DNA from 3 places in the Cupriavidus sp. 01T418 genome. Region 3 is predicted to be linked to each of the others. Evidence: riboswitches for the same ligand, from Rfam matches in the RefSeq annotation. Region 3 holds a riboswitch; each other region holds the start of a gene.
What was found. Region 3 has a riboswitch for glycine ahead of AC1DQ3_RS22645 (D-amino acid dehydrogenase). Riboswitches for the same ligand answer to the same signal wherever they lie in the genome.

Region 1 (10,859 bases), on a different contig from region 3:
TACGTCCATTGCGATGGCGCGGGCCTTTCCGCCTGCCTCAACAATGCTGCTGGCGACCTTCTGGGCGTTTCCCAGATTGAGGTCAACAATCACCACCGTTGCACCCCGGCTTGCGAGTTTTCGTGCGCATTGCTCACCAATGCCGCTCGCCGCACCCGTTATAACGGCGACTTTATTGTCCAATGACATATTCGATTCCTTCGAGCAGAATTATTGATTCACTGCTAGCTTCAGATTTTCTCTCTGTACCAGGTAGTCAAAAGCGACCTCGCCTACATCCAGCGTCAGATTGGCGATCACCTGACGCGCGCCGACTACCTTCTTGACCGGCAGATTGGCGACTGGAGCCAGCGCATGCGGTCGCAGCTCTAGCGCTGCCGGACCACTCCACGCGCCCAGGACAGTCACGTCTCGCAAGTAAAAGCAAAACGACCCTGCTGGTCGCGAACCGAGATGACCTGACCGCTTTCGGTGTAGTCACCGAAACCTGACGAATCCGGCATGCGAATGAATTCGTAATGGACCAGCGAATTCTCAGGCCGCAAGGGTTCCGGTACTACGGCGCGCAGCACGTCGATGTCCGTTTCATACGTGATGATGAAGTATTCGCGATTGAGGAAGCGAAACGGCGGGCGAGAGTAGACGGGATTGTGAATGGGCATCGCAAAGGCTTCTTTGCGGATGGAAGCAATGTCCATGGAACTCCTTATGACTGGCAGCGCGTACTGCGCTCGTCAGATAGTAAAGGCATCGCTTACCCAATATAGCCCAGTATTTGCATAAACACTTTTAACGAAGATGCAACAATGGCCTTTGGCTCCATTACATGATGTGCCAGGCCGCGCCGAGCAAATGCGACCACAGAGACCTCCTGCCGCTGCTTCTCGTGCGCGTTCCCCAATGCGCGGTACACAGCCCGGGTCACATTTCGGAAGGCTCACCCTTACGATGTATTCTTTGCCGTCGTCAAGCTCGTTGTGCGCCGCAACCCCGCAAGCGGCGTCGAAATCGGACGGGAGTGGTTCCGGTAGCCGCGCCTCTCCCATTCATCGAGTCCTCTCTGTGCAACTGGCTGACGATGCGCCTGGCCGTCGTCTAGCTAGGAACACACGCAATAAACGACGATCGGTCGTTTTAGTAACTCGGGGTGCAGTGGCTCAGGCCACTCCAGATCGAGCGAGTGCGCGCAGGCAATCCTGTATGCCTCGTTCGCCCGCACGCTGGAAGAGCGTGCGTCTCGAATATCAGCGGCGGGGGCGCTCGATTTTATCAACTCGTCCAGTTGCTCCGAACTGATGCGCATGTGAGCCAGCCAGTGGCGAAACCGCAGGCGTCGCACCCAGCGATACGCCAGCATCGCGACGCAGATCGGTGCGAACGCATCGCTAATCGAGCCGCTGTTTTGCCGCACCAGCACCAAGCCAGACTCGATCTGCTCATGCAACGCCGCACCGCCAATCATCCACGTCCCGGCCCAGAGCGACGCACCAACGAAATCCGACAGCAGGAACACGCTCACGTCGATTGCAGTGGTACCAAGCAATGGGGCTGAAATCAGCCCCGCTCACGGCAGGAACTTCGCCACCCGTCAGGATCGGCGCGCCGACTCGTTCAATGACGTTGCGCGCCACACGCCCGGTAGTGTCGAGGGATAGCGAGAAGCGAACCAGGGACTGCAAGCAGCCGCCTCCCGCGAGCGCGTCTCATGAAAAACCATAGTGAGTCGGAGAGCAGCGTGGCACCAACTGCGGCGCCGAAGAGCACAGAGGAAGGACCCTTCGCCCGTCGCCGCCATCGTCCCGGCGAGAATTAGCGTAGGGCCGGCCGGGATGGGCACGCCAAGCTGCGTGAGCAGCACGCTGATGAAAACGGCCAAGGCACCAAGCGCTGGCGAGATGGAGATGGGAGTTGGCCATACAACGGCATTTCTCGATAACTGCCAATTAAACGAACACAACCGGATCGAATCAAGTTTGCGCGGACTTGTGCAAATCAGCTTGATCGTTGGCGATCACCGTAGGCAATTGGCTGCGAAGAAATTCGACCCAAGTTCGGATCTTGGCATCGAGATACTGTCGGGACGCATAGACGGCGTAGATATTCATCTGTTGTGACGAGTAGGCCGGCAAGATCCGCACCAGATCACCGGCACGTAGCCCTTCGATCACCGAATGGATTGGCAGGAGGCCAATCCCCATTCCTTCGCGCACTGCCACTGCCACCGCTTCCGCGTTATTGCATTGAAACCTAGCTGGGCCAAGCGCGATGCGTTCGTCGCCATGCGGTCCGCTGAGGGTCCATTCGTCAGGCGGGTAGATTGGTGTCACCATGTGCAGGCAGGCGTGTTCGCGAAGATCCGATGGTTGTTGCGGCGCGCCACCGTGCCCGAGATAGCCGGGCGACGCGCACACAATGCTGACAACGCTGCCAAGGCGCTGTGAAACCAAGCCTGAATCCGGTAGATCCGGCGCGAGCACAAGCGAGACATCGCAGCCGTCGTCCAGGAGATCCGGCGTCCGCTGGGATAGCGTCAGCTCGACGCTGACCAGCGGAAAGGCCTGCTGGTAACGGCCGATTGCCGGCACGATGCATTGCTGGCCGAAGCTGGTCATCGCGTGCACTCTCAGCTTGCCGGACGGACGGGCATAGGCATCGCTCGCTTCCAGTTCCGCCCGTTCGACGTCGGCAAGAATCTGCTGACAACGTTGCAGGTAGCGCTCACCGGCTTCGGTCAGAGCGATGCGGCGCGTGGTGCGATTGAGCAGTCGCGTTTGCAGATGGGTCTCTAGATCGGAGACGGCTCGCGACACAAAGGCTGTAGTCAAATTGAGGTGTGCCGCAGCACCTGTAAAGCTGCGGGCCTCCACGACGCGTACAAAGGCGCGCATATTTTTTAGCGTATCCATCGTAACCTTGTGAGCGCCTGTCAGACACTTTGCTATCTGAGGCTGACATTAGGGATGGATCAAATCACGGCCACCAGCTTCCTGCGGAGTTCATCAGGCTGTCCGTACGCTGGAATTTGCCGTTTCAGATCAGCCTGCATGATATCGGGTTCCAGCGCGGTCTGGCCGTGAACTACGGAACGATGCGTCGCTTCGTCCTTAAGTTCTGCTCAGGCAGGCGCATCGCCACAAGGCTGCTAGCGACAATTTTTCAAGCGAGGCTCCAGGCGCCATCATTTCGCCATGCACAAAGTCTAGGTCGCGCCGTCCGCGGGAAAAATGATGGCCCCGGAAAAGACTGTTCATGCGGAGGAACAATGCCACGCAAATCGACCAGAGCGTTGTACTGAGCACCTCGACAATGTGGTCGCCATGGTTGCCTCGGAAGCAGAGGACTGCTTTGACGTCCTGTGGCACAGTTCGCACTGACGGGACTCTGAAACTTTATATTCATCAATAGGTTGCAATGTTCCCCGTCGATGGTCGCTTCCAAGCGACCGGGCCTGCGGCAAACCGCACTGCATGTACCTACCGCCAAAACTCGCCCGATAGATAAGTACGAATACACCTATCCCAACCATCGCTTCCCCAAGTACGCTGACGTTTGACAGGCAGGCGTCCACTCACTGATAATCTGCGCATTCTGCGGGAGAGAGAGGCGGCATCCGCCTCCGCCGAAGGCGCAAGCTCCCATAATCGCTCAGGCACACCGAACCGCGGAAACATTTCGCCGACTGGAGAGAGGCCGGAGGCGCATAACATTGCGCATCCCGGCCCACCGAAGGGGCAGGCTCCTTGTGGAGCCCAAACTCTCAGGTAAAAGGACAGGGGGAGAGGCGCTTCAGGGTCCGCCATATGGCGCGGCCTGCCTCTAGCCGGAGTCACTCCCGATGTATCCACTTGCACACTCCGCCGCCGTTCTGCTTCCTGGCATGCAGGAGCAAGCGACGTGCTGACTAGCATCTATCTGATCGCGATTACCGCCGAGGCGATGACAGGCGCCATCGCAGCCGGGCACCGCAATATGGACATCTTCGGCGTTGCCGTCGTTGCCTTCGTCGCAGCGCTGGGCGGCGGCACCATCCGTGACCTGATCCTCGGTTCACTTTCCCATCGCCTGGACCCAGCATCCGGAATACATTTATCTGGTGATTTCGGCCGGTCTGCTGACCACCCTGATCGCACCTTGTATGTCGCAGCTGCGGCGAGTCTTTCTCGTCCTCGACGCCATGGGACTGATCGCGTTCTCGCTGATTGGGTGCAACGTCGCGCTGAAGATGAACTACCCGACCGCTGTCGTCATCATGTCAGGCGTGATCACCGGTGTCTGCGGCGGCATCCAGCGCGACGTGTTGTGCAACCAGGTGCCGATGGTATTCCGACGCGAGCTTTACGCGAGCGTCTCGCTTGCCATCTGTGCCCTCTTCCTGGGCTTGCGCACGCTTGGCGTCGGCAATGACCTGAATACCGCAATCAGCTTTGCCGGTGGCCTGACGCTGCGCCTGCTAGCGATCTGGCGCGGCTGGAATCTGCCGATTTTTTTCTACCGGCAGCAATCGAAATAGGCTTTCGGCACAGCAGCGACGGACTGCCGCCGTCGCGACATGTTGACTTGTCGGTTCTTGCAGTCACTCTTTGCGCTACACCTCCACGCGAGCTCAATCCAGCGGCAAAATAGATGATCGCACGGTCTGCGACGATGGCGTAATTCACGCATCAAACCTCCTGCCGCAACGGCTCTCTCACGGTCCCGATCCAAGAAATAGGAAATCCTTATAATGAAATATCTCTCTAGCACTGGACGGCTGGCCTGTGCCGCCCTGCTCGCCTGCTGCGCTGTCGTCGGCCACGCTCAGGTCCCGCCCGATTTCGACGTCGGCGCGCTCAAGAGCGCCATCGACGCACAACTGGACACGAGCTACCCATCGCTCGAGGCTCTGTACAAGGACCTGCACGCTCATCCTGAACTGGGATTCCAGGAAACCCGCACGGCGTCCACGCTCGCTCGCGAGATGCGGGCAATGGGCTTTGAGGTAAGCGAAGGCATCGGCAAGACTGGGCTGGTGGCGATCTACCGCAATGGCAGCGGTCCCAAGGTGCTGGTCCGCACCGAGCTTGATGCCTTGCCGATGGAGGAAAAGAGCGGTCTGCCCTATGCTAGCAAGGCTACTACGAACTGGAACGGAAAAATGACGCCAGTAGCGCATAGCTGCGGGCATGACTTGCACATGGCCGCCTGGGTAGGCACCGCGCGCACGCTGGTGACCATGAAGGATCGTTGGCGTGGCACGCTGATGTTCGTTGCGCAGCCGGCGGAGGAACTTACCTCTGGCGCAGAAGCCATGCTTAAGGATGGTCTCTTCACCCGCTTCGGCAAACCTGACTATGCCTTTGCACTGCATACTGCCCCTGTCGCCGCAGGGTTCATCGGCTTTAACGCTGGCGCAGTCACCTCCAATTCGGACGCACTGGAGGTCCAGTTCCATGGTCGCGGTGGCCACGGCTCCGCACCGGATAAGACCATCGATCCAATCGTGATGGCATCCCGATTTGTTGTGGATCTGCAGTCCGTGGTCAGTCGAGAGAAGGATCCGCAGGAGTTCGGCGTAGTCACGGTTGGCGCTGTCCAAGGCGGCACGGTGGGCAATATCATTCCCGATGACGTCGTCGTACGCGGTACGATCCGTTCGTACAAGCCTGAAGTGCGCGAGCAACTGCTTGCAGGGGTGCGGCGCACCGCCAAAGCGGTAGCGGAAATGTCGGGGGCTCCCGAGCCAGAAGTACGTCTCGAACAGGGCGGCCAGGCAATCAACAACGATGCGCAGCTGGTCACGCGTACCGAAGCGATACTGCGCAGCGCCTATGGAAAGAACGTGATGCGTATGCCTCCGGCAACGGCCAGCGAAGATTTCTCTGAATTCGTCAACGCCGGCGTGCCATCGATGTTCTTTTTCATCGGCGTCTATGATATGCAGCGCTACCTCAACTCGCGCAAGCCTGGCGGCGCGCCGCTGCCGGCCAACCATTCGCCCTTTTTTGCACCGGTTCCGGAGCCGTCAATCAAGACGGGCGTGGGCGCGATGAGCCTCGCCGTCCTAGACGTCCTGGGACGACCCAAGGCAAACTGATGATTATCAAACGGTTCAAGCGACTCAATTCCAGGGCTCTACTGTGCGGCAAAACAAGATATTGATCGGGTCGATCCTGCTCCTCGCCGCTCGTGTTGCCCATGGGCAAGCTGAAGGTGACCTGCAATGTGAAGAAATTCACAGACACGGTATGACGGAAAAAATCGTGACATACACCGCGCCAGACGGAAAGACCTATGCGCTGAACGGCTATGCTCGCCTGCGCGCGCACTCCCGCCACTGGATCAAGGCAAGTCATGCGCTTTCCCCTGCGCAGACGGCTGATTTATTATCGCGCGGGCTCAAGCTCTGTGATCTGTAGACATAAGGGACTGGCGAGATTGTCATGATCGGCGAGAAGCTCTTTAGCCGGGATTGGCCTTGCGGTCATGGTTCAGCATCAATTGCGGCGGGAGCCGATTGTGGAGCCCTCGCTTGCTTAATTTGCACGGCGCTTGAAGGCATCTCGTTATACAGAACTCACGAGTCTTCCCACAGTGCCTGAATCATGAAGGCGGCATCCATTGTTCGCTGCATGCCAATTCGGATCGTTTTTGCGCCGGGTTCGCCATCACTCTTGGCCCAATGAATCCGCCCAGAGAGGCCACCATACGAAACAACCAATTGAGCGTAACTGGTGTGTTCGGGCGGTCCTCTTTCGCGAGCACGTATGCACCTCGTATCTCGTCAGCGTCGAAGAACAGCGACGTGTCCAACTCAGGGCATGTTCTGCCTAACCGCATCAGCCTGGCAATGCGCCATGCCACCACCATGTACAACACCAAGGCGCGCTCCACACGCTCCATCTTGGATAGCTGCAGCGCCTCGACCTTGCATCCGGTCTTCAGGACGTGGAAGAACATCCCAATCTCCCAGCGGGCTAGATACCAATTAACTAATTCGACGATGTCATCCGTTTCCTGTGCCTCGCGTTTGGTCAGCAGCCGCCACACTACGGGTGTGACGCCCACTGGTGCACCGATCTCTTGGGCCACCACACAAGTAACCGAGCTTGCCTACCCCGTAGTTTCACAGGTTGTGCGCGCAACTCCTGCTTGACCTCGCGCGCCTTATGACCTGCGCGTCCCGGTAGGGTAATGCTGGTTTCCTAACGTGCCTGGTTGGCGTCGACGTTGTCCCACAGCTTGCCTGCCTCGGCAACGTTGCGGTTTTATTGGGAACGGATCGGCCAGTCAGCGGGCTGACCTGGCCCATTTGCGCGGGCCATCAGCGCCGCGATGTCGCATTCCCGATCCGTCACATAGACCAGGCGTGTCTGAGGTAGCAGCACCGCTTGCTCCGCGATCCGCTCGTATCCTTCGATCCACCGGATGCTTTTCTCGATACCACCACGCTGCCCGTTGGCGTCCCGAAACTCCCGGGCCCACATCCAGGCATCGATCACGCCCAGCGGCATCCGATACCGGATTTCCCGAAGCGCCTCCTGTGGGCGTCCTTTGGAGTCGTGAAATTCCATCCGACGCAAGCCCTTCACTCGCACCTCTGACATTTCATCTGCAACGGTATGCTCGCCGTCGCTGGCTAACCTGTTAGGGCGGGTGAGCACCAGAAAATGTGTTCCAAGCTCATACGCGGTGCAGAATAACTCAAAGATGTCACTCATGCGAGAAGACTGCGCGCCAGAAAAACGGGGCTAATCCGGCCTTCGCGCGAGAGGCAAATGAGACACATATAAGAAATCTTTCCTCGCGACCTTCGGCCAGGGACTCCTGCTCGACTGCTGCGCAGCAACCTGCGCATTTCCTCGTACGCGGATACAAATTGGGCCGGAAAATAACACTAATCCGCGAATTAGACTGTTCGCAATTTCGAACAATCATCCCCACTGGCAGCCCACCAAGCAACGTCAACGGTTGAATTCTTGCGGGAAATAATGATCAAAAATTGTCGTCAATAGCAACCTTAACTCCTTAATTCTATTGAAGTATATGATCAATTTAACAAAAATCTCCGCAAGGCTCATACATTGAGTATGGCTCACATACGCAGATCGGAATCCGAGGTGCCTATTCTTCGTCCACTGATTCGGGCCACACGCCGCACCATTGCTATCAGGGAAAACACCGAGGCATAATCCGATCCGTCAGTCACTCAGGCTACCGCTGCTACGCAGGATCGGCACGCGCGCACAGCTCCATAGAACAACGCCCCCTTCTCGAATCAGATGAAACTACATGTCCGCTTTCTGCAGCGACTGGGTCGCACCGCGCTTGTCCTCGCGGGAACTTACGCGACGCTCGCGACTGCAGCCGCTACCGCAGATGTCGAGCAGATCCAGCGCGGCCAGTATCTGGCGACTGCCGGCGATTGCGTCGCGTGCCACACAGCACCGGGCCGTGAGCCCTTCGCGGGCGGACTCTCCTTGCCGACACCAATTGGCTCCATCACATCTACAAACATTACGCCTTCGAAGACGCACGGTATAGGCAACTACACGCTACAGCAATTCACTGATGCGCTTCGCCGGGGGCGTCGAGCCGACGGCCAAAACCTGTATCCGGCCATGCCGTATACTTCCTACGCCTTGTTGACTGACGACGACGCGGCTGCCTTGTATGCGTACTTCATGAAAGGGGTTAAACCGGTCGATTCGAAGCCGCCGGAAACCAGCCTCCCCTTCCCATTCAATATCCGCATGTCGATGGCAGTTTGGAACCTGATGTTCCTCGATACCAAGACATTCAATCCCGACCCGACCAAAAGCCTCGAATGGAACCGCGGCGCCTATCTGGCGCGTGGGCTGGCGCACTGCAGCACTTGCCATTCCCCCCGCAATGTCATGATGGCCGAGGACGTAAAGCGCGACTTGGCCGGCGGCGCGGTTGGCACATGGTACGCGCCGAATATCACCTCGGACGAAAATAGCGGCATCGGCAGCTGGAGTGCGCAGGAAATCGCCACCTACCTGCGAACGGGCCGCGTCGAAGGCAAGGCGCAGGCGGCTGGCCCCATGGCAGAAGCAATCGATCACAGCCTACGTCACATGTCCGATGCAGATCTGCAGGCGATGGCAGTCTATCTCAAGGACACGCCAGCGATTCACAATCAAGCGGATAGCCGGCCCGCCCACGCCTATGGCTCCCCGGCCGACGATCTGAATAGCATCCGGGGCGTGCCCCTGCCCTCGGACCTGAGCCTCATGACGGGTCCGCAACTCTTTGACGCCCATTGCGCAACCTGCCACCAGGCCCACGGCCAGGGTAGCCCAGACGGCGGCCTCCCCTCGCTATATCACAACACGGCGCTGGGCCGGGACAATGCAAACAACGTGGTAATGGTGATTTTGGAAGGGATTCAGCGACAGCAAGAGTCGGCCGACATCCGGATGCCGGGCTTCGCGAAGACACTATCCGACAAGCAAATTGCGACACTCGCAACCTATCTGACGCAGCGCTACGGCAATCCGAAGGCGGCGGTCACCGCGGAGCAGGTTAGCTCGATGCGCACGGGAGGCCAATCGTCCACGATGATCGGCCTGGCTCGTTTAGGGATGGCTATCGGCATTCTTGTCGCCGTGTTCCTGATCTTCGCCGCGGTACGGCGCGGACGTAGAAAGGCAGCCTGAGAAGTCTGATATCGCCGGTTAGCCGCATGCACGGGCCGGCAGCACCCAATGGGCGGGGAATCCTGCCCGTCCTTGAACCCAGGTGCCTTCTACCAGCACATGGAGAACGAATGAATCGAACCAGCCTGTTCAAAATCGGCGCCATTTCCCTACTCGCTCTTGGCGTAGTTCCTGTGTTCGCCCAGAGCTCCACCGGCAGCGTGACACTGTATGGCATCGCCGACGATGCTCTCGTCTTTGCAAACAACCAGGGGGGCCACTCCAACGTCTATACACGGAGCGGCAACCTGGCCTCGTCGCGCTTCGGCCTGCGTGGTAGTGAGAAACTCACTGCCACCATGACGGCGATATTTGATCTGCAGGAAGGCCTTGACCTGGATTCTGGCAAGCAATCCAGCGCGGGGCTGATGTTCAATCGGCAGGCCTTCGTCGGTCTGCAGGACGCACGCCTGGGTACTCTTACGTTGGGTCGTCAATACACCGCCTACTATCAGTTTCTTGGCCCTTACGGCCCCACCAGCATGCTGACGGGCGCTACCGGCGCGCACCCGGGCGACCTAGACGGGCTTGATACCACGATCCGCCTGAACAATTCCGTACAGTATGTCACGCCTGCGTTCGGCGGCTTCAGCGCCGCGGCTCAATATGGCTTCGGCGAGATCGCGGGCTCCACACAGCGAGGCAGCGCAGTCAGCGCGGCCGCACGTTACGCCAATGGACCGTTCGGTATCGCCGTGGGCTATCTGCGTATGTACAATACAGGCTTCACGGCGAACCAGGATCCGAACGCCAGCGCCAGCTACGGCGCTTCTCCGGTAACCAACGGCTTCCTCTCGGCCCGCTCGGTCCAGCACATCGCTGCTGCCGGCACCTACAGGATCGGGAAGACAACGCTCGGTCTGAACTACTCCAACGTGCAGTTCAAGGCCGGCAACAGTTCTCTGTTCACCGATACAGCTGTATTTAATACCTACGGGGCGATTGCACGCTACGAACTTACCTCCGCATTCGACGTTGCCGCTGGCTATAGCTACACGCGCGCTAGCGCGTCGAACGGTATTTCCGACGCCGCCCTCTATCACCAGATTTCGCTTAAAGAGGCATACCACCTGTCGAAGCGGACCACGATCTACGTCCTGCAGTCATATCAGCATGCATCCGGGAAGACCCTCGGCATCAATGGCACCGGCAACATTATCG
Region 2 (8,286 bases), on a different contig from region 3:
TCATAGCCGAGCACCTTGAGCATGTGCTGCTGTTCGGCGGCATCGGGGCCGATATGGCGGGAGGCGAAGGCGTCGCGCGCCTCCAGTTCGGCCAGCGTGGGCCGGGCAACTTGGGCGGCGTTCATGGGCAAAGGGGCGTTCATGGCAGGAATCTCGTGGAGCGGTGCGGCGGGTGGTCGGCCCGGCCGCGTCGCGGCAAGCTTTATCCGTCATTCCCTTGGCGCGGGAATGACGATCTGGCGTCAGGCGCCGACGTTGGCCTTGTAGGCGTCGGCCGACATCAGGCCGTTCACGTCGTCGCTGTTGGCCGGCTTGAGCTTGAACAGCCAGGCGTCGAAGGCGTCGGCATTGACGCTTTCCGGCGCGGCGGCGGCGGCATCGTTGACGGCGATCACCTCGCCAGCCACCGGGGCGTAGATGTCGGAAGCGGCCTTGACCGATTCCACCACGGCGAGCGCGTCGCCGGCGCCGACCGACTTGCCCACTTCCGGCAGCTCCAGGAAGACGATGTCGCCCAGCGCGTCCTGCGCGTGGTCGGTGATGCCGATGGTCAGCGTGCCGTCGGCTTCGACGCGCACCCACTCATGGGACTCGGTGTATTTCAGGTCAGCGGGGAAATTCATGGGATTCTCCAGATTCAATTTTTTACTCTGCGCCAGCCGGGCGGGGATGGGGTAACCGCCGGCAGGCGCGCTGTGACCAGTGCGAGCGTTCAGCTCACGAGTGCCTTGCCGTTGCGCACAAACGGCAGTTTAACCACAGTCGCGGCGAGTTTGCGGTCGCGGATCTCGACCTGCACCTCGGCGCCGATGGCCACGTCGCGCGGCAGGCGGGCAAAAGCGATGGATTGGGACAGCGAGGGGCTGAAGGTGCCGCTGGTGATCTCGCCGTCGCCGGCGGGGGTGATCACCTTCTGGTGGGCGCGCAGCACCCCGCCCTTGTCACGCAGGATCAGGCCGACGAACTGCTGGGTCTGTCCGGCGGCGGCCAGTGCCGTCTTGCCGGTGAAGTCGCGCTCGCTTTGCAGGTCCACGGTCCAGGACAGGCCGGCGTTGAGCGGCGAGGTGTGGATATCCATGTCCTGGCCGTACAGGTTCATGCCGGCTTCCAGGCGCAGCGTGTCGCGCGCGCCCAGGCCGGCCGGCACCACGCCGGTGGCAACCAGCTTTTCCCACAGGCCGGCCACGTTCGCGGCGGGCACCACCAGTTCGAAACCGTCTTCGCCGGTATAGCCGGTGCGTGCCACCATGACTTCGCCAAGCGCGGGGTCCTGCACGACCACGGCGTTGAACGGCTTCAGGGCTTCGCTGGGCTGTGTCGAAGGAAAGGCGCTCCAGACCTTGGTGCGGGCGTTGGGGCCCTGGACGGCGACGATGGCCAGCGGCTCCACGCCGTCGGGGGCGTTATCGCCACGGCGCGGGGTGATTTTTACGCCGCTATTGGTGGCCGCGTTGCGCGCGCTGATCCACGCGATGTCGCTGTTGGCGGTGCCGGCGTTCACTACCAGGCGGAACTGGTCTTCGGCGAAGAAATAGACGATCAGGTCGTCGATGACGCCGCCTTTTTCGTCGAGCATGCAGGAATAGAGCGCCTTGCCCGGCGTTTGCAGCTTGTCGACATTGTTGGCCAGCAGGCCGCGCAGGAAGGGACGCACATTGGCGCCTGCAAGGTCCACCACGCACATGTGGGAGACGTCGAACATGCCGGCATCGCCACGCACCGCCTTGTGTTCCTCGATCTGGGAGCCGTAGTTGACCGGCATGTCCCAACCGCCGAAATCGACCATGCGGGCGCCGAGGGCGCGGTGGATAGCGTTGAGGGGCGTGGCCTGGAGCGTCATGGAATCCTCGGAGGAAGGCAAATCTCGGTTCGAAAACGAAAAAAGGGCCATCCGCCGCAGGATTCGGCGCGCCATGGCGCTGCCAGATCCGCTGCGGCGGATGACCCCTCTGTCCTCGATACCTGAGAGATTACAAGGCGGCCCCGTTTCAACCGGAACCCAGGCCTTGCGCGCCCCTTCGGTGGGCACGCTCACCAGTCCATGGCGGGTGCCGCTCTCCAGAGTACGGCGTGCATCGTGTGCATGTTGCATGCCGATCCGACCAGTCCATGGTGCCTGAGAGTTTTCGGGTGATACCCCTTCGGCGGCGCAAGCTTCGCGCGCTCTCCCGGTCGGATGCGGGCAATTTACGGGAGCGCCCCGGCTTTGTCAACGCATCCGCCAGGGGCCACCGCCTTGTTGCAGCGCACTACCTGCGATGGTTGTCGGTCGTTACGTTACCGATGACACCGCCTACCGCGGCACCACCCAGGGTGCCTAGCGCGTCACCACCGGTCAGCACTGCGCCGCCTACCGCACCGACGCCGGCACCGATCGCGGTGTTACGCTGCTTTGGCGACATATCGGCGCAGCCCGCCATGCTTGCCACCGCGACACCGATCAAGACCGCCTTGCTCAAGGAATGCAGGGTGTTCATGATTTTCTCCAGCTATCGTGAAGTGCATCCGGCACGGCGCACGCTCATGCCGGACATATAAATTAGAGGGGCCAGAAGGTCCGCGGCTCCCGGGCTTACGAAGTGTTACCAGTCCTGCGATGCCGACTTCATGCCTGAGGGGGCCATGGTCGCGTGTTAACATCCAGCCTCCGCCCAGCAATCGCGCCAGCCGCGTTGCGCATCCGCCATTTCCCGCCTCGCATGACCCACGGACTCAATCCAGCCCAATCCGAAGCCGTTCGCTACCTCGACGGCCCCTGCCTGGTACTGGCCGGCGCCGGCTCGGGCAAGACCCGGGTGATCACGCAGAAGATCGCGCACCTGATCGAGGACAAGGGCTTCCAGCCCAAGCACATCGCCGCGGTGACCTTCACCAACAAGGCCGCCAAGGAGATGCAGGAGCGGATCGCCAAGCTGATGGAGGGCAAGACCACGCGCGAGGGCAAGCGCATCCCCATCAAGCAGATCACGGTGAGTACCTTCCACTCGCTGGGCGTGCAGATCCTGCGCGCCGAGGCCGAGCATGTGGGCCTGAAGCCGCGCTTCTCCATCATGGATTCGGACGATTGCTTCGGCATGGTGCAGGAGCAGCTTTCCACCACCGACAAGAAGCTGATCCGCAGCGTGCAGAGCACCATCTCGCTGTGGAAGAACGGCATGGTCGATCCCGAGACGGCCATTGCCCGGGCCGACAATCCCGACGATCACCAGGCGGCGCTGATCTACCGCAACTACGTGGCCACGCTGCACGCCTACCAGGCGGTGGATTTCGACGACCTGATCCGCCTGCCCGCCGAGCTGTTCGAGCGCAACGAGGAAGTGCGCATGCGCTGGCAGAACCGGCTGCGCTACTTCCTGGTGGACGAGTACCAGGACACCAACGCCTGCCAGTACCAGTTGCTCAAGCAGCTGGCCGGCGGATCGCACCTGCGGGCGCCGGCCTTTACCGCGGTGGGCGACGACGACCAGGCCATCTATGGCTGGCGCGGCGCCACGCTGGACAACCTGCGGCTGCTGCAGGCCGATTTCCCCGACCTGAAAGTGGTCAAGCTGGAGCAGAACTACCGCTCCACCGTGCGCATCCTGGAGGCGGCCAACGCGGTCATCTCCAACAATCCCAAGCTGTTCGACAAGAAGCTGTGGAGCGAGCACGGCATGGGCGACCCCATCGCCATCAACCCGATGAACGATGAGGAGCACGAAGCGGAGTCCGTGGTGTTCCGGCTTTCGGCCCACAAGTTCGAGCGGCGCGCGCAGTTCCGCGACTACGCCATTCTCTATCGCGGCAACCACCAGGCGCGCCTGTTCGAGCAGATCCTGCGCCGCGAGCGCATTCCCTATGTGCTGTCGGGCGGCCAGAGCTTCTTCGACAAGGCCGAGATCAAGGATATCTGCGCCTACCTGCGCCTGATCGCCAACCCGGACGACGATCCCGCCTTTATCCGCGCCATCACCACGCCCAAGCGCGGCGTGGGCAACACCACGCTGGAAGTGCTGGGTACCTTCGCCGGGCAGGCCAGGGTGTCGCTGTTCGAGGCGGCCATGATGGGCGGCATCGAAGGCAAGCTGCAGCCGCGCCAGCTGGAGCCGCTGCGGGTGTTCTGCGAGGCGATGGTGCGCCTGGCCGGGCGCGCGGCCACCGATCCCGCCACCGAAGTGCTCGACGACATGATGGAAGGCATCCACTACGAAGCCTACCTGTATGACACCTTCGACGAACGCCAGGCGCAGTCCCGCTGGACCAACACGCTGGAATTCCTCGACTGGCTCAAGCGCAAGGGCACCAAGCCCGAGGCCACCGGCGAAGGCGAGGCCACCGGCTTCGACACCGCCGACGGCTTTGGCGACGAAGGCAAGAACCTGCTGGAGCTGACCCAGACGGTGGCCCTGATGAGCATGCTCGAAGGCCGCGAGGAAGATCCCGACGCGGTGCGCCTGTCGACGCTGCATGCCTCCAAGGGCCTGGAGTATCCGCACGTGTTCCTGGTCGGCGTGGAAGAGGGCATCCTGCCGCACTGCCGCGAAGACGAGGACATGAGCGACGAGAAGATCGAGGAAGAGCGCCGCCTGATGTATGTGGGCATCACCCGTGCCCAGCGCAGCCTGCACATCAGCTGGTGCAAGAAGCGCAAGCGCGCGCGCGACACCTACTCCTGCCAGCCCTCGCGGTTTATCGGCGAGATGAAGCTCGAGGAGGCGCCCGGGATCAAGGACGAGACCCCGGCCATGAGCCCGAAGGACCGCCTGGCCGGACTCAAGGCGCTGCTGGGCACGCCCGGCACGCCTGGCAAGACCGCAGGGTAGCCGGTGCCGGACATACAAAGCCCGGCTATGCAAAGTGGATGCATTGCCGCTGCAAGCGGGACAAGATCAGCCGGCCGGGCCGCTTTGTCTTTGTATCAGACCCGATACGAAGCGGCCACAACCCGCCTATCAGGCCGCCGCGCGAGGCTGGTAGAGTGAATCCCTGGCGGCGGCCGCCCCCCGGCCACCCCCGCTTCACCCTCGAATCGCCGCAAACCTGCCGCGAACCACGCTGCAAAGTGCCGCAATAGCCTGATAGCCTGCTACCAAGCCCGATGGACCTTGCTCCCGTCACGCCCTTGCACTTGCTGATTGTCGACGACGATCCGCAGATCCGCTCCATGCTGGCCGAATACCTCGCCACCTTCGGCATCGAAGCCGACGGCGCGGAGGGCGGTGCCGCCATGCGCGCCGCGCTGGCCGCGCGCGACTACGACCTGGTGGTGCTGGATCTCTCCCTGCCCGGCGAAAACGGCCTGGCGCTATGCCGCGAAATCCGCGAGCGGGGCGACCTGCCGGTGATCATGCTCACCGCGCGCACCGAGCTGGCCGATCGCGTGGTCGGGCTGGAAGTGGGCGCCGACGACTACGTCACCAAGCCCTTCGAGATGCGCGAACTGGTGGCGCGGATCCACACCGTGCTGCGGCGCAGCCGGGGCGGCGCTGGCGTGAAGCGCCCCCCGCCGGTGGGTGGCCATGAACTGCGCTTTGGCAACTGGCGGCTCAATACCACGCTGCGGCAACTGATGGACGGCGACGATACGGTGGTGCCCTTGTCCAACGCCGAATTTCGCCTGCTGCTGGCCTTTATCGAACACCCGAACCGCGTGCTCGACCGCGAACTGCTGATCAACCAGGCGCGCGGCCGGGATCTCGACCTCTTCGACCGCAGCATCGACCTGCTGGTCTCGCGCCTGCGCCAGAAGCTGCGCGACGACCCGCGCGACCCGGCACTGATCCGCACCGTCCGAGGCGAGGGCTATGTCTTCACCGGCGCCGTCGAAAGCTGAGCGCGCGGGCTGGCTGGCCCGCCATGACTCGATGTTCATCCGCCTGTTCCTGGTGATGGCGGCGATCATGCTGGCCGTACACCTGCTTGGCGTCACGGTGATCGAGAGCATTTTTCCCCGTCCGGGGCACACCGGATTCGCCTTTTTCGCCGGCAACGAGGCGCCGCCGCCACCGCCGGCCCAGCAAGTCCAGCGGGGAGGCCCCCCGCCTGACGCCGAGGCCGGTGCCGGAAGCAACGCAGGCAGCCCGCCGCCTGCGCCACACCGGACCCGCGGCGGCCGTGGCTTCGGCCCGCCGCGCCTGGGACTGCTGTTCCAGCTTGCCGCCATCGTGGCCGCATCCTGGGTGGGCGCGCGCCTGCTGGCCAGGCCCGTCCAGCGTCTGGCCAGCAGCGCCGGCCGGCTGGCCCAGGACGTGCACGCGCCGCCTCTGGACGAGGACAGCGGCCCGGCCGAGGCACGCGACGCAGCCACGGCCTTCAACCATATGCAGCAGCGCATCCGCACCCAGCTGGCGCAGCAATCGCGTTTCCTGGCCGCGGTGTCCCACGACCTGCGCACGCCGCTCACGCGCATGAGCCTGCGCATTGAAGGGGTGAGCGACAACCAGGTGCGCTACCGCCTGCGCCAGGACCTGGCCGAGATGAACGGGCTGATCGATGCCACGCTGTATTACCTGCGCGAGCGCGACGGCGCCGCGGCGCCGCGCCAGCGGGTGGATGTGCATGCGCTGTTGCAGGCAGTGGTGGACGACGCCACGGAGATTGGCCAGGACGTCAGCCTGTCCGGCAGGGCCGAGCCGTTACTGGCCTATCCGGCGGAACTGCGCCGGGCCGTGGTCAACCTGGCGGAAAACGCCCATCGCTACGGCGGCAGCGCGCGCATCGAGCTGGCCGACAGCCCCGAGCGGGTGGTCATCGACGTTTGCGACAACGGCCCCGGCATCCCGCAGGACGAGATGGCGCGCGTGCTGGAGCCCTTCTACCGGCTCGAATCCTCGCGCAACCGCGCCACCGGCGGGGTCGGCATGGGCCTGTCGATCGCCGCGGATATCGTCTCGCGCCACGGCGGCGAGCTGAGCCTGGCCAACCGGCCGGGGGGCGGCCTGCAGGTACGGATCATACTGCCGCGGGCCTGAGTGGCCGGGGCTACGGTCAGCGCGCCGTGCCGCCGCCCATGGCCGCCAGCTGCACATATTGCGAGCCGCGCGTGCCCCGGGTGAAATCCAGCACGAAATCGCCTACGTCGACGCGGGCCTGCAGGGCGCGCCGCAGGTCGGCCGGTGTGTCCGGGCGCGGCCCTGACAATGCCGAGCGCACCAGCCAGGCAGCGCCGACGTAGCCGGCCAGCGTGGCGGACGAGGCGGGCTCGTCCAGGAACTGCTTCATCCGGCCCACGTGTTCCTTGACCACGCGCAGGGTCAGGTCCTGCGGCCCCGGCGCGATCTGCGTCAGCACGATGCCGCCGTTATAGCCCGTGCCCAGGATCTCGCGCGCGGCCAGTGAATTGACCGCGGACAAGCCCACCAGGAAGCCGTACCAACCCCGCGCGGCCAGCGCCCGGCCGAGGCTGCCATAGGCCAGTGTGTCGCCCGCCACGATCACCGCCGACGGGCGCGCGGCGGCAATACGCTGCACCACCGCGCCTGTGCCCACGCCATCTCCCTTGCCGTCATCCAGCGTAAGCGCCTGCAGGCCCGGCTCCTGTTCGAGCTGGCGCCGCCACGGCGTGCCGCCAGCCAGGCTGCCGGCGGCAAAATCCGGCGCCACCGCCAACACCATCTGCTTGATCCCGTAGCTGCGCAACTGGCGAATCGCCGCATCCAGTTCGGCGCGGTAATCGGCTCGCGTGTACCAGACATGATCGGCGGTGAGCGACAGCCCCGACAGGGGCGCCACGATCTGCACGCCGCGCCGTGCCAGTTCGGGCGAGGCGGCCAGCACGGGCAGCAAGGCGTCGCTGGGACCGAACAGGAGTTCGGCGCGTTCGCCCGCGACCAGTGCCAGTGCCTGCGCGGTGGCCGCGCGCGGATCCGTATCGACCTCGCGCACCACATGCATCACGCGCGGCTCGCGCGCGCCCGCGTTGGCAGCGTCGAACATGACTTTGGCGCCAGCCAGGTAGTCGCGCGCGAGGTCGGCCTGCGGCCCGCCGCGATCCACCAGGTGGCCGATCACCAGGGGGCGCCGCGGCGGCGACTGCGCAAGCAGGGCTGAGGGCGCCAACAGGGTGCTGCCGAGCGCAGCCAGCAGGCGGCGGCGCGGCAGCCGTGGCGCCTGCGCAATCAGTGGAGGAATGTGCATGGAAGGCCGTGGCGACATGTTGAGCCGGGGGACGGAATGCCGGCGAGCGCGGGGCAGCCTACCCGATCCACGTGACGCCGGCGTGACAAGCGGCGCGCCGGTGCAGGCCATGGCGTCCGATGTCATGGGCCACGGCTTGACCTTGGTCAACGCGTGCGCGGACGGCGACCA
Region 3 (10,859 bases):
GCTTTGTGACCCTGTTCGGTATCACGTTGCGCAACTCCATCATGCTCATCTCCCACTACCAGCACTTGGTCCAAGTCGAAGGCCACGCCTGGAACCTGGAGACGGCAACCCTGGGAGCGACTGAGCGGCTGGCGCCCATTCTGATGACAGCGCTCGTTACCGGGCTGGGCCTGTTGCCACTGGCGCTTCAGTCTGGTGAGCCAGGTAACGAGGTGGAGGGACCGATGGCGATTGTCATTCTTGGCGGCCTATTCACCTCGACCGTGCTGAACCTGCTGGTGTTGCCGACCCTGGCGCTCCGCTTCGGCCAGCGTTAGCCATGCGGCGAATCTTGTGACCACGAGAAGACGACCGGAGGAACACTGAACCGGCCGTCGGCAGCGTACCCGCAATTTAACTCGCTAGCATGACCGCCATCGAGCACGGTGTTGGAGAATAGAAAAAAGCCGGCGTGTTGCCGGCCTTTTTACGCGGATGGGAGATTATTTTCCGGCGTCAGCTTCGCATTTTTTCATAAACGACGTCTTTGCAGCGCCGGCAAGTGGCTTACCGTTCTTCCCAACTGCCTTGGCTTCACAGGTGGCTGACGCGTTGCCATTGTTGCCACTTTCGCACTTCTTGATAGAGGAGGCCTTGGCGGCTCCTGCTAGCGGTTTGCCATTTTTGTCAACCGCCTTCGCTTCGCAATTCGAGGAAGCAGCCGGAGCTGCAGCAGCGGCGGGCGCTGCAGGCTTGGCGGCGGCCGCCGGTGCAGCTGTTTGCGCGTAAGCAAAACCTACCGAAAAAAGCGCTGCAGCGGCGAGCGCACAGAATCTTTTCATCACGATACCCCTCCTCAGAATATAAGGCACAGTGCCCCGCCTTCATAAACGATTCTGCGGCAGAATCGTTGACATTGGCCCCGCCTGTATATGTTGCGCCGCAACTCCTCTTGCCAGGCAAGGGGCTCAGAATTTGGATTGGTCATGGGAGGTAGTCTCGGTGGGGAATGACATCCGCCATCATGGAATTGACTGGGAAGCATTATGAAATACAATAAATTGATTCCTCCAATCAATAACCTGGATGGCCGGAAAGTGCCTTAGGAGGCATATGGATATCAAGCAACTGCGTGCGCTGCTGGCCATCGCGGAGACTGGGAGTTGCACCAAGGCCGCCGAACTCCTTCGCATTGTTCAACCTGCCATTTCCCGGCATGTAAGGCTGCTTGAGCAGGAATTCGGTGTAGAGCTTTTTGAGCGCGAGCGGCATGGGATGGTCCTGACAGACGCAGGGCGCACACTGGTTGAGTACGGCCGACGCGCATTGCGCGAACTTGACCGGGCGAAGGCTGAGATTCAACCAGCAAAAGGCACCATTTCTGGCACTGCCGTCATCGGCTTGCTGCCGAGTACGTGCGAGTTGCTGGCGGCCGAGCTTGTCGCCACCGTGAAATGCAGGCATCCCCACCTGGTCGTCCGGCTCAACGTGGGCTACGCAGGCAACCTCCTCCAGTGGCTCGCTGCAGGCGACGTTGAGATAGCACTGCTGTACGACATAAAAGCTTCGGCTGGCCTGCAGGTAGAGGCGCTGCTCGACGAACAGCTTTATCTGGTCGGCCTTCCTGGCACTCTTCCGCAAAGCGATACGCACACCATCGAGAGCCTTCGACACCTTCCGCTTGTGCTACCAAACGCGCCACACGGTCTTCGCACAATGGTCGAGCATGCGTGCGCTGTCGCAGGAATCAAACTCACTGTCGCGGTCGAGACCAATTCCCTGGCTGTCCAAAAATCTCTGGTTGCAAAGGGCTTTGGGTACACAGTTCTACCCAGCTCGGCGGTATCCGAAGAACTGGAAAAAGGCAAATTGGCGGCGGCGCCAATTACCTCCCCCAACCTCTCCCGGCGAATCGTGCTGGCACATGCGGCTACGCGGCGAATATCCCCGGCCGCCAGCTTCGTTTCGGCGGAACTGGTGACCCTGGTCAAACGGCTAGTGCGCGATGGGGCCTGGCCAGGCGCCGAGTTGGTGGGCTCAAAGCGGCATGCATCGGTGACGGGTCAGTCCGGCTGGATAGCCCGCTTGGAATCTTAAACCTTAAAACGAATTCGATTTGGTGGCCCGCCGAGTCCCAAGCTCCGTACTCCCCTGCTCATGAAACGGGTGGTTCCGCATTTTCGGGTGCATGGTTGCCGCCGTCGGTGAACGGGTCGCGGGGGCTGTCGGTCGAGCGCGCACCATCCGTGAACGGGTCAAACTTCCCAGCGCGCGCCGAGAGGAAACGTGCGTCGGCTTGACTTACGCGGCTCCGGCCACCATCCGTGTAAGGGTCGCGAGCCCCCATGGAATGGCCGCCGTCGGTGAATGGGTCGCGAGTCCCCATCGAATGTCCACCGGCGGTGAACGGGTCACGTGGCGAGGTAACATCTGCACTTGCCACACCAGCGACAGAACCAAGCGCAGCGAAGGTGGCGGCGGCGAGTACTAATCTCTTTAAGGTTCTCACTTTGATTCTCCTGTTTGCTTAACAGACGGCTTATCCAGCCTCGTAAGCAAGTCTAGAGAACCAGGCCAACAGGAACCTGACGCCAGGATTACAAATCTGTCATCAAGTGCGGCCGGCGCTGCTCGCCCTATCAAGCCCTGACCTGAAAGCCGCGTTACATTGCGACTACGCGGTTACGGCCTCCAGCCTTCGCGCGATAGAGACGCTCGTCAGCGGCGCGCAGAATCGCGTCGATTGTGCTACCGTCGCGCCCGAACTGGGAAACACCGATGCTGACAGTGAGCGTGACCCCGACCTTGCGCCCAATCGCGCTTTCGAACACGGCGCATTCTATGGCTGACCTAATGCGCTCACCGATCGAATAAGCGAACCCCAGGGCAGCTTGAGGTAGCAACACCATGAATTCCTCTCCGCCCACACGGGCTACGCCGTCATAGGGCTGGATTGCATCGAGGCATTGCTGCACGAACCCCTGCAGTACTTTGTCGCCGACCTGATGTCCATAGTAGTCGTTTATCTGCTTGAAATTATCCAGGTCGAGCGCGAGGAGAGAAAACGGTGCCCCCTCTCGCTTGGCACGCGCAATTTCGGCTTCGACACGCTCGATGAACGCGCGGCGGTTTGCCGCTCCGGTGAGTGGGTCGGTCGCGGCAAGATGCTCCAACTTTTGGTTGGTTCGTTGGAGTTCCTGAAGCGCACTCTCCGCACGCGCCATTGCAGCGGTCAATCGAGCCATCAATTCCTCCTGACTGTAGATGGTCGCAAACGAATGCGTTGTGTGAAACGCCTTGACGACCCCATAGCTCAGCAGAAAGAAGCCACCAGCGAAAATCGCGTGGGCTAGCCACCACATATGATTCCATGGGCGACCAAGAATAAATGCGACCGAGGAAAGGGCGAACGCAGTCACCGAGATGCCAAAAATCAGCATGAGAGGTGAGCGAATGCGGCGAACAAGCATCGCTGCTACGTTCAGCGTGGAGAACAACAGTGCTCCTCCTTCCATTGACAGGCGCACAGCGACATGGCCTGCGATGGTGGAATTGGCCACAGCAGCAACCACTAAATCGACGAGAATGAATGCGGCAATCCAGCCCCACCAGCCGACTGGCTTCGTGCGCATTTCGACTGTGTCCGGCTTTCGCTCGAACGAGAGCAGTCCGACGAATAGCAGTATGGACATGACGAGGCGTGAAGCTGGCCCGTAGAGCAGGAACAGCCAGATATTGTGGTGAGCTAACCCAGTGAACGCGCCGTGTAACGAGTAAATCAGCACGAATCCGAGAAAACCCAACGTCAGCCAGCGTAGCAGCGGTTCGCCTGAAGACAGGTAACAACGCCACGTCACGTACGTGATGAAGAGGCCCTCAAGTGTTGCCGCAACGATTGCGACTTCGTGGAACGGGTGATTCTCGAATTTCAGGGTGGCGTCCTGAAAGAAGAATAGGTATGCAATAAGGTAAGCTGGGAGAAGTGCAATACCGACAACCAGGAAATGTGAATACGCTTTGGTCACGAGATGGATTGCTGGCGCTGGCTCTTCAATTATTGTGCTTGCGCTCATGTGCTTTCTCCCGGTTTTAACAAAGCCCGTGTTCGCCTTCTGAGCCTACTTGTCCGTTTTGCCGCCCCCCACCTTTCGCGGTGCGCCGTCGAACATCCACCAGCCGGAGCCGAAGCACGCCCAATACTTGCAATACATTGGCGGACTTCTCTGGAATCACACTCTCGCTGGTACCGCTTCCTCCCACGGGCCCTCGGTGTCTCTTCCACATCCAGCCTGGTCTCCTTTTTCTCCGCATCCACGAACTCTGCAATTTGCTACCTTTTATCCGGCTTTGTCTCAACCGGGGACGCTAGTATGCAGGCCGGCAATGCTGGTGGGGCAGGCACAATGCAGGTGCGAGCAAGAACCCCATCGGCCGGGAGTGACGGGGAGGTCCCCAATCGCAAAGATAGTCCAGCGATTGGCTCTCACCGCTTCTTTGTTTGCAGTTCTGATTGAAAGTCCATCGAACTCTATGGCAAGGTGCGTCGCCGCGTCGGCCCTCGCCCCTGCAGTCGCGCGTCGCCACATCCAACGGTAACGGTGGCTCCGCAAGCGATGGCTGCACTTGAATCCTGCACAAGAAAGAAGCCCCGACTGCCGTCGAATGGCGTCGGGGTTTTGTCCAGGACAGTATTGGCTGACCAGACTGCTACAGAACCCTGCTACAGCGTGCGGCCCCGCAGCGGGCTGGCGGCGCGCCTGCCGGGCACCTGTACTGCCCTTGCAGTCTCCCCGCCACGCGTGCTATGGTGCGGCTTCCAGGAGAATGAGGCGGTCTGGCTACCACCGGATTACCCCCTCTACCGAAGGCGTACCCCTGAAACGCTCAGGTGCAAAAGACTGGAAAACGATACAACTGGAGAGCGCCGGGCCGGACCACCTAATGTGGCGCGGCATGCGGCCGCCGAAGGGGCAAGCCGGCACCCGTGGTGGGTGCGGCGAATCTCTCAGGCAAAAGGACAGTGGGGGCAGACAGGCCGGATGGCCGGTCTGCCCCTTTTTGCTATCCGGAGCCTGAAGAATGAAAGTCATCGTAATGGGAGCCGGCGTGATCGGCGTCGCTTCTGCGTGGTACCTGGCCAGGGCCGGGCATGAGGTGGTGGTGCTGGAGCGCAATGCGGGCGCAGCCCGGGAAACCAGTTTTGGCAACGGCGGCCAGATCTCCGTCAGCCATGCCGAGCCGTGGGCCAACCCGGCCGCGCCGCTCAAGATGCTGCGCTGGCTGGGCCGGGAGGACGCCCCCCTGCTGTTCCGCCTGCGCGCCGATCCGGCGCAGTGGTCCTGGGGCCTGAAGTTCCTGCGCGAGTGCACGGCCAGGCGCTCCACCCACAATATGATCCAGTTGCTCAACCTGGGCACTTACAGCCGGGCCAGCCTGCAGGCGCTGCGCGCCGAGACCGGTATCGAATACGACCACCTGACGCGCGGCATCCTGCATTTCTACACCAGCCGGAAGGAGTTCGACGCCGCCATCGAGCCGGCGCGCATCATGCGCGAACTGGGCTGCGAGCGGCGCGTGATCGGCCCCGACGAAGTCGTGCGGCTGGAACCGGCGCTGGCCAATATCGCGCCGCGCCTGGCTGGCGCCACCTACACCAGCGAGGACGAGTCCGGCGATGTGCACCGCTTCACCACCGAACTGGCCGCCAAGTGCGAGGCACTCGGGGTGCGCTTTCGCTATGGCGTGCGGGTGCAACGCCTGCATGCCGAAGGAGGCCGCATGCGCGGCGTGGAAATCGCCGATGAAACCGGCGGCTACCAGATCGAAAGCGCCGATGCCTACGTGCTGGCGCTGGGCAGCTTCAGCCCAATGCTGGCGCGCCCGCTGGGGGTGAAGCTCGATATCTATCCGGCCAAGGGCTACTCGGTGACGCTGCCGGTGCTCGACGCCGCGCGCGCGCCCAGCGTGAGCCTGACCGACGACGAGTACAAGCTCGTGTTCTCGCGCTTTGGCGACCGCCTGCGCGTGGCGGGCACCGCCGAGCTTAACGGCTATGCGATGGACCTCAACCCGGTGCGCTGCGATGCCATCGTCAAGCGCACGCTGGACGTGTTCCCGGGCATGAGCCGGCCCGAACTGGCGCGCTTCTGGACCGGGCTGCGCCCCGCCACGCCGGGCAACGTGCCGTATATCGGTGCCAGCGGGATCGAGGGCCTCTACCTCAACACCGGCCACGGCACGCTGGGATGGACGCACGGCTGTGGCTCGGGCCGCGCCATCGCCGACATCATCAGCGGCTATGTGCCCGAGGTGGACTTCGCCTTCAGCGGGAAGCTGCCCGCGCACAAAGGGCCACGCGCGATCGCATCGTCGCCCGGCCCGGCCAACGCAGCGGTCCGCTAGGGCACTCCCCGGATTCGCCGGCTCACGCCGCCTGTAAAAAAACCGCTGCGTTTGTAAAAAGCGCTGGCTTGCCGCCGATCCATCGCGCAAGGCATGTGCGGGCGCGCGAACATCGCGGCGCCCGAGCGGCCGGTGGCGAGAGGGAAGGAACAGCCAGGGATGGCGCAGCCCCCTGTCCATCGCGCCATGGAAAGGCGCGCCATCCCGGGTGCTCGAGAGGTTCCATGGGGCCCGATGCGTGGCACGCCGCTTGCACCCTTCAATGAACGCGGCATTCCGCCGCGCCATGGAGAGCACAATGGGACAGCAACAGCAACCCGGACAAGGCCAGCAGGATCAAGGCAGGCAACAGCAGCAATCTGGCCAGCAAGGCCAACAGTCCGGCAGCCAGGACCAGAGGGGCGGCCAGCAAGGCGGCCAGCACGACAGGCAAGGGCAGCAAGGCCGGAAGGGTGGCCAGCAAGGCCAGCGCTGATTTCCTGGCATGAAAGCTTGAAGCTCGCGGCGGCATTGCGCGCCGCCGCTATGCGCCGCCTGCGCGTGCATGCGTGGAGGCGGCTTTCTTGCTGATAGCTCCAGCGCGGGAATCACGCAGGCGGTAGCGTCGTGGACATCGGACAGTGTGCAGTGCGGCCCCTTGCACGGCTTGGCGAGCATGAAGGCCAGTGCCTCTTGTTGTCAGCAGTATCCGCAGAATTCGCCCTGTAAAGGTTCAGCCTCGCCGCAGCAGCAAAAAGGCTTGCTACCCGATTTTTTTCGCCTTGAATGAAAACGTTTTCATTTCGCGGCAACAGCCAGGCGCGCCGGCTCACGACCGGAAGTACCACGGTCAATTACCTGTTCCGCCTGCCCGTCCATGAGATGGAAGACGACGGGGTCTATTGCGAGTCACGGTGGCCGCGGCATAGCCATTGAAATCGGGATCACTTAGCCGCGACCGCTTCCGGGATTCTCTTGCGGCGCGGCGTGCGCTCCACGTTATTTGCACGTCAGAGTTGCCGTAGATCAAAGCCACCGCCAGCCAGCCGGCTATATTGGGTTGGCGCAGCCGCCGTATCGCGCGACGACCGGTGAAGCCACACCTACCGGCCTTGCAGCAGCGGATACGGTATGCCCCACCATCACGGAGAGAAACCATGACAGACCAGACCAACGTTCCACTTGCATTCTTCAGCGCCAACTGCGAGGCGGGTCTGCGAGCACTGACCCTGGTGCAGGAGAGCCGACAGCGCTTTCTTGAAATCCAGCTCGATGCGATACGCAAGGACATCAAGACCTCGCATGAAGTCAGCGCGCAACTCGCGAACGCCGGCGACTTCGCCGCGCTGGCCACGCTGCCGGCCACGTTTCTGCGCAACGCGGCCGAGCATTGCACCGAGATGATGCAAGCCTGGATGAGCCTCGCCATCCACAACCAGAACGCCATGGTCGAGCAGATGCGCGAAACCGGCGAATCCTGGCAGCGCTGCCAGGCCGCGAGCATGCAGCAGGCCGGCAATGCCGCGTCGCTGACAGCGCCAATGCAGGATATGTTCGAGAAGTTCAGCCAGGCCGCGGCATCAATGCCGGCAGGCAACGGTGCCGCCAACAGCACGGCAGCCACTGCGCGCAGGAAGGCCATCCATGCCAGCTAAGCGGACTGCGCTGGTGACCGGCGGCATGGGCGGCCTGGGCGAGGCCATTGCGATTCGCCTGCACGGCGCCGGCCATCGAGTGGCCGTCACCCACTCGATCGGCAATGACCATGTAGCGGCCTGGCTTGATCGGCAGCGGGCCGACGGACGGGAATTCCAGGCGTTCGCGGTGGACGTGGCCGATTTCGAAGCGTGCCAGCAATGCGCCGCGCAGGTGCTGGCCGCGCTGGGTCAGGTCGATATCCTGGTCAACAATGCCGGCATCACGCACGACGTGACGTTCAGGCGGATGACCAAGGCCGACTGGGACACGGTGCTCAGGACGGACCTGGACTCCATCTTCAACATGACCAAGCCGTTGTGCGAAGGCATGGTCAGCCGCGGCTGGGGGCGCATTATCAACATTTCCTCGGTCAACGGCTCCAAGGGTGCGTTTGGGCAGGCCAACTACGCTGCCGCCAAGGCCGGCATCCATGGCTTCAGCAAGGCGCTGGCGCTGGAGCTGGCCACCAAGGGCGTCACCGTGAACACCGTGTCGCCCGGCTACCTCGCCACGCACATGGTCACCGACATCCCCGCCGACATCCTCCAGACCAAGATCCTGCCGCAGATTCCGGTCGGCAGGTTGGGACGCCCGGACGAGGTTGCCGCGCTCATCACCTTCCTGTGTTCCGAGGACGCAGCCTTCGTCACCGGCGCAAATATTGCCATCAATGGCGGGCAGCACATGCAATGAACGCACCGATACCAGGCAAGGAAGTCGCCGCCGCGCCCAAGGCGGAATGTGGCTGCGGTCCCGCCGGGGCCGAAGGGGACCAACTGGACGAACAGATCCGCTCCACGCTGGCCGTCGCGACGCAGGGCTTGTCGATCGCCTCGCTCTGGCTGGCCGGGCTGGACTAGGCACTGCACCTGGCCATCTCTCCCGGCAAGGTGAATGCCGCCCTGGGGCGGTGGGTGAGCGGCGCAATCGCCACGAGCGCCGGCATGTGGCCAGGCCTTGCGGCCGCCCATCCGACGTCTGGCGTGCCGGCGCCGCCCTCCGACCTGCGCTTCGCCGACCCTGCGTGGCTGCAGTGGCCTTACCGCTGCTGGCGCGACGCCTTCCACAACAACGAAGCGCTATGGGAGTCGCTCACGCACGGCCTGCGCGGCGTATCTCCGCACCATGAGCGGCTGGCCTCTTTCTGCGCACGGCAGGTGCTCGACACCTTCTCGCCCGGCAATGCGTGGTGGCTCAATCCCGTGGTGCTGCGGGCCACTGCCGCCAGCGGCGGCGCCAATCTCCTCCATGGGGCACGGCACTGGCAGCACGATATGCAGGACGTGGTGGCCGACCTGACGCGCGATCCCAAGCTGCGCCGGCCGCTCGACTTCAAGGTCGGACGGGATGTCGCCGTCACGCCGGGCAAGGTGGTGTTCCGCAATGCGCTGATCGAGTTGATCCAGTACTCGCCGGCCGGCGCCGAGGTATGGCGGGAGCCGGTCCTGATCGTGCCCTCCTGGATCATGAAGTACTACATCCTGGACCTGCAGCCGCGCGACTCGATGGTGCGCTACCTGGTGGAACAGGGCCACACGGTCTTCATGATCTCGTGGAAAAACCCGGGTGCGGAAGCCAGCAACCTCGGGCTCGACGATTACCTGCGACAAGGCGTGCAAGCCGCCCTGCAGGCGGTGCAGGAACGCTGCCCCGATACGCGCATCCACGCCGCCGGTTATTGCCTGGGCGGCACGCTGCTGTCGATCTGCGCGGCGGCGCTCAGCCGGGACGACGACGGCGCGCCACTGCAGAGCCTGACCTTGTTCGCCAGCGAGACGGACTTCTCCGAGCCGGGAGAGCTCGGCCTGTTCATCGACAGCAGCGCCTTGTCGACGCTGGACGCCATGATGCGCCGGCAGGGCTACCTGGATGGCCCGCAGATGGCTGCGGCCTTCCAGATGCTGCACTCTCGCGCGACCTGGTCTGGTCCCGCATGATGAGCGAGTATCTGCTCGGCAAGCGGCTGCGCCCGAACGACCTGGTGTCATGGAACCGGGACCTCACCCGCCTGCCCTTCCGCATGCATTCGGAGTGCCTGCACAAGCTGTTCCTCGGCAACGACCTGGCGGCGGGCCGCTATTGCGTGACCGGCCGCTCCGTCGTCTTGTCCGACCTCGGCATGCCGGTCTTCGCGGTAGGCACCGAGTACGACCATGTCTCGCCCTGGCGCTCGGTCTACAAGCTGCATTTGCTGACCTCGGCCCCGTTGACGTTCCTGCTGACCTCCGGCGGCCACAATGCCGGTATCGTCTCCGAGCCGTCCCACCCCGGTCGGCGCTACCGGGTGGCAACGCGCCCGGCCCGAGGCCCGTACAGCAACCCCGAGCACTACCTCGCGCACGCCGAGCGGCACGAGGGCTCCTGGTGGCCCTGCTGGCATGACTGGCTGGTATCGCACTCCACAGGCCGTGTTCCCGCACGCGATGCTGCGCCCGGCGCGCTCACCGACGCGCCGGGGAGCTATGTGCTGGAGCGATAGGAACGCGCGTTTCGCTGCCCGGTGGTTGTCCGCGTGGTCGTGGCGCGTGGCTAGCCGTCGACGGGCTGCCGGCCCGAATCCGGCGCACAGCTGCCACCCGCATTGTCCAGGGACGACATCAGCAATTCCAGCTCCGCGGTGATATCGGACTGGCGCAGGCGAAAATATCGCCGCCCCAGTATCCGTGCCGCTTCGTCAAGATGCTTCTGGGCACGCTCTCCGCGTCAATCCAACTTTCGGCCACGCGCATAGCATGGGGGCATATGATCTGCCCGATCGGGGAGACAGGCACCTGGGAGAGCCCGGCATGGAACCGGCTGTA

Region 1: another riboswitch for glycine. It lies ahead of AC1DQ3_RS32185 (trimeric intracellular cation channel family protein); the one in region 3 lies ahead of AC1DQ3_RS22645 (D-amino acid dehydrogenase).
Region 2: another riboswitch for glycine. It lies ahead of gcvT (glycine cleavage system aminomethyltransferase GcvT); the one in region 3 lies ahead of AC1DQ3_RS22645 (D-amino acid dehydrogenase).

The regions. Positions count from the first base shown of each region.
Region 1 is NZ_JBFTQG010000056.1:2,120-12,978, forward strand. It holds gene AC1DQ3_RS32165 (3-hydroxybutyrate dehydrogenase) at 1-189, opposite strand, end outside; partial or broken gene AC1DQ3_RS32170 (acetoacetate decarboxylase family protein) at 211-698, opposite strand; partial or broken gene AC1DQ3_RS32175 (cytochrome P460) at 996-1,957, opposite strand; gene AC1DQ3_RS32180 (LysR family transcriptional regulator) at 1,968-2,906, opposite strand; glycine riboswitch at 3,582-3,672, shown strand; partial or broken gene AC1DQ3_RS32185 (trimeric intracellular cation channel family protein) at 3,937-4,510, shown strand; gene AC1DQ3_RS32190 (amidohydrolase) at 4,724-6,073, shown strand; gene AC1DQ3_RS32195 (hypothetical protein) at 6,117-6,395, shown strand; gene AC1DQ3_RS32200 (IS4 family transposase) at 6,580-7,068, opposite strand; gene AC1DQ3_RS32205 (hypothetical protein) at 7,245-7,697, opposite strand; gene AC1DQ3_RS32210 (c-type cytochrome) at 8,259-9,659, shown strand; gene AC1DQ3_RS32215 (porin) at 9,770-10,859, shown strand, end outside.
Region 2 is NZ_JBFTQG010000020.1:72,355-80,640, forward strand. It holds gene gcvP (aminomethyl-transferring glycine dehydrogenase) at 1-143, opposite strand, end outside; gene gcvH (glycine cleavage system protein GcvH) at 243-623, opposite strand; gene gcvT (glycine cleavage system aminomethyltransferase GcvT) at 713-1,840, opposite strand; glycine riboswitch at 1,940-2,072, opposite strand; glycine riboswitch at 2,094-2,181, opposite strand; gene AC1DQ3_RS20015 (glycine zipper 2TM domain-containing protein) at 2,250-2,477, opposite strand; gene AC1DQ3_RS20020 (UvrD-helicase domain-containing protein) at 2,700-4,802, shown strand; gene AC1DQ3_RS20025 (response regulator) at 5,078-5,812, shown strand; gene AC1DQ3_RS20030 (ATP-binding protein) at 5,784-6,950, shown strand; gene AC1DQ3_RS20035 (ABC transporter substrate-binding protein) at 6,967-8,115, opposite strand.
Region 3 is NZ_JBFTQG010000026.1:96-10,954, reverse strand. It holds partial or broken gene AC1DQ3_RS22665 (efflux RND transporter permease subunit) at 1-317, shown strand, start outside; gene AC1DQ3_RS22660 (hypothetical protein) at 483-821, opposite strand; gene AC1DQ3_RS22655 (LysR family transcriptional regulator) at 1,093-2,076, shown strand; gene AC1DQ3_RS22650 (GGDEF domain-containing protein) at 2,643-4,052, opposite strand; glycine riboswitch at 4,884-5,010, shown strand; gene AC1DQ3_RS22645 (D-amino acid dehydrogenase) at 5,059-6,381, shown strand; gene AC1DQ3_RS22640 (hypothetical protein) at 6,641-6,844, opposite strand; gene AC1DQ3_RS22635 (phasin family protein) at 7,518-8,015, shown strand; gene phbB (acetoacetyl-CoA reductase) at 8,005-8,751, shown strand; partial or broken gene AC1DQ3_RS22625 (PHA/PHB synthase family protein) at 8,748-10,537, shown strand.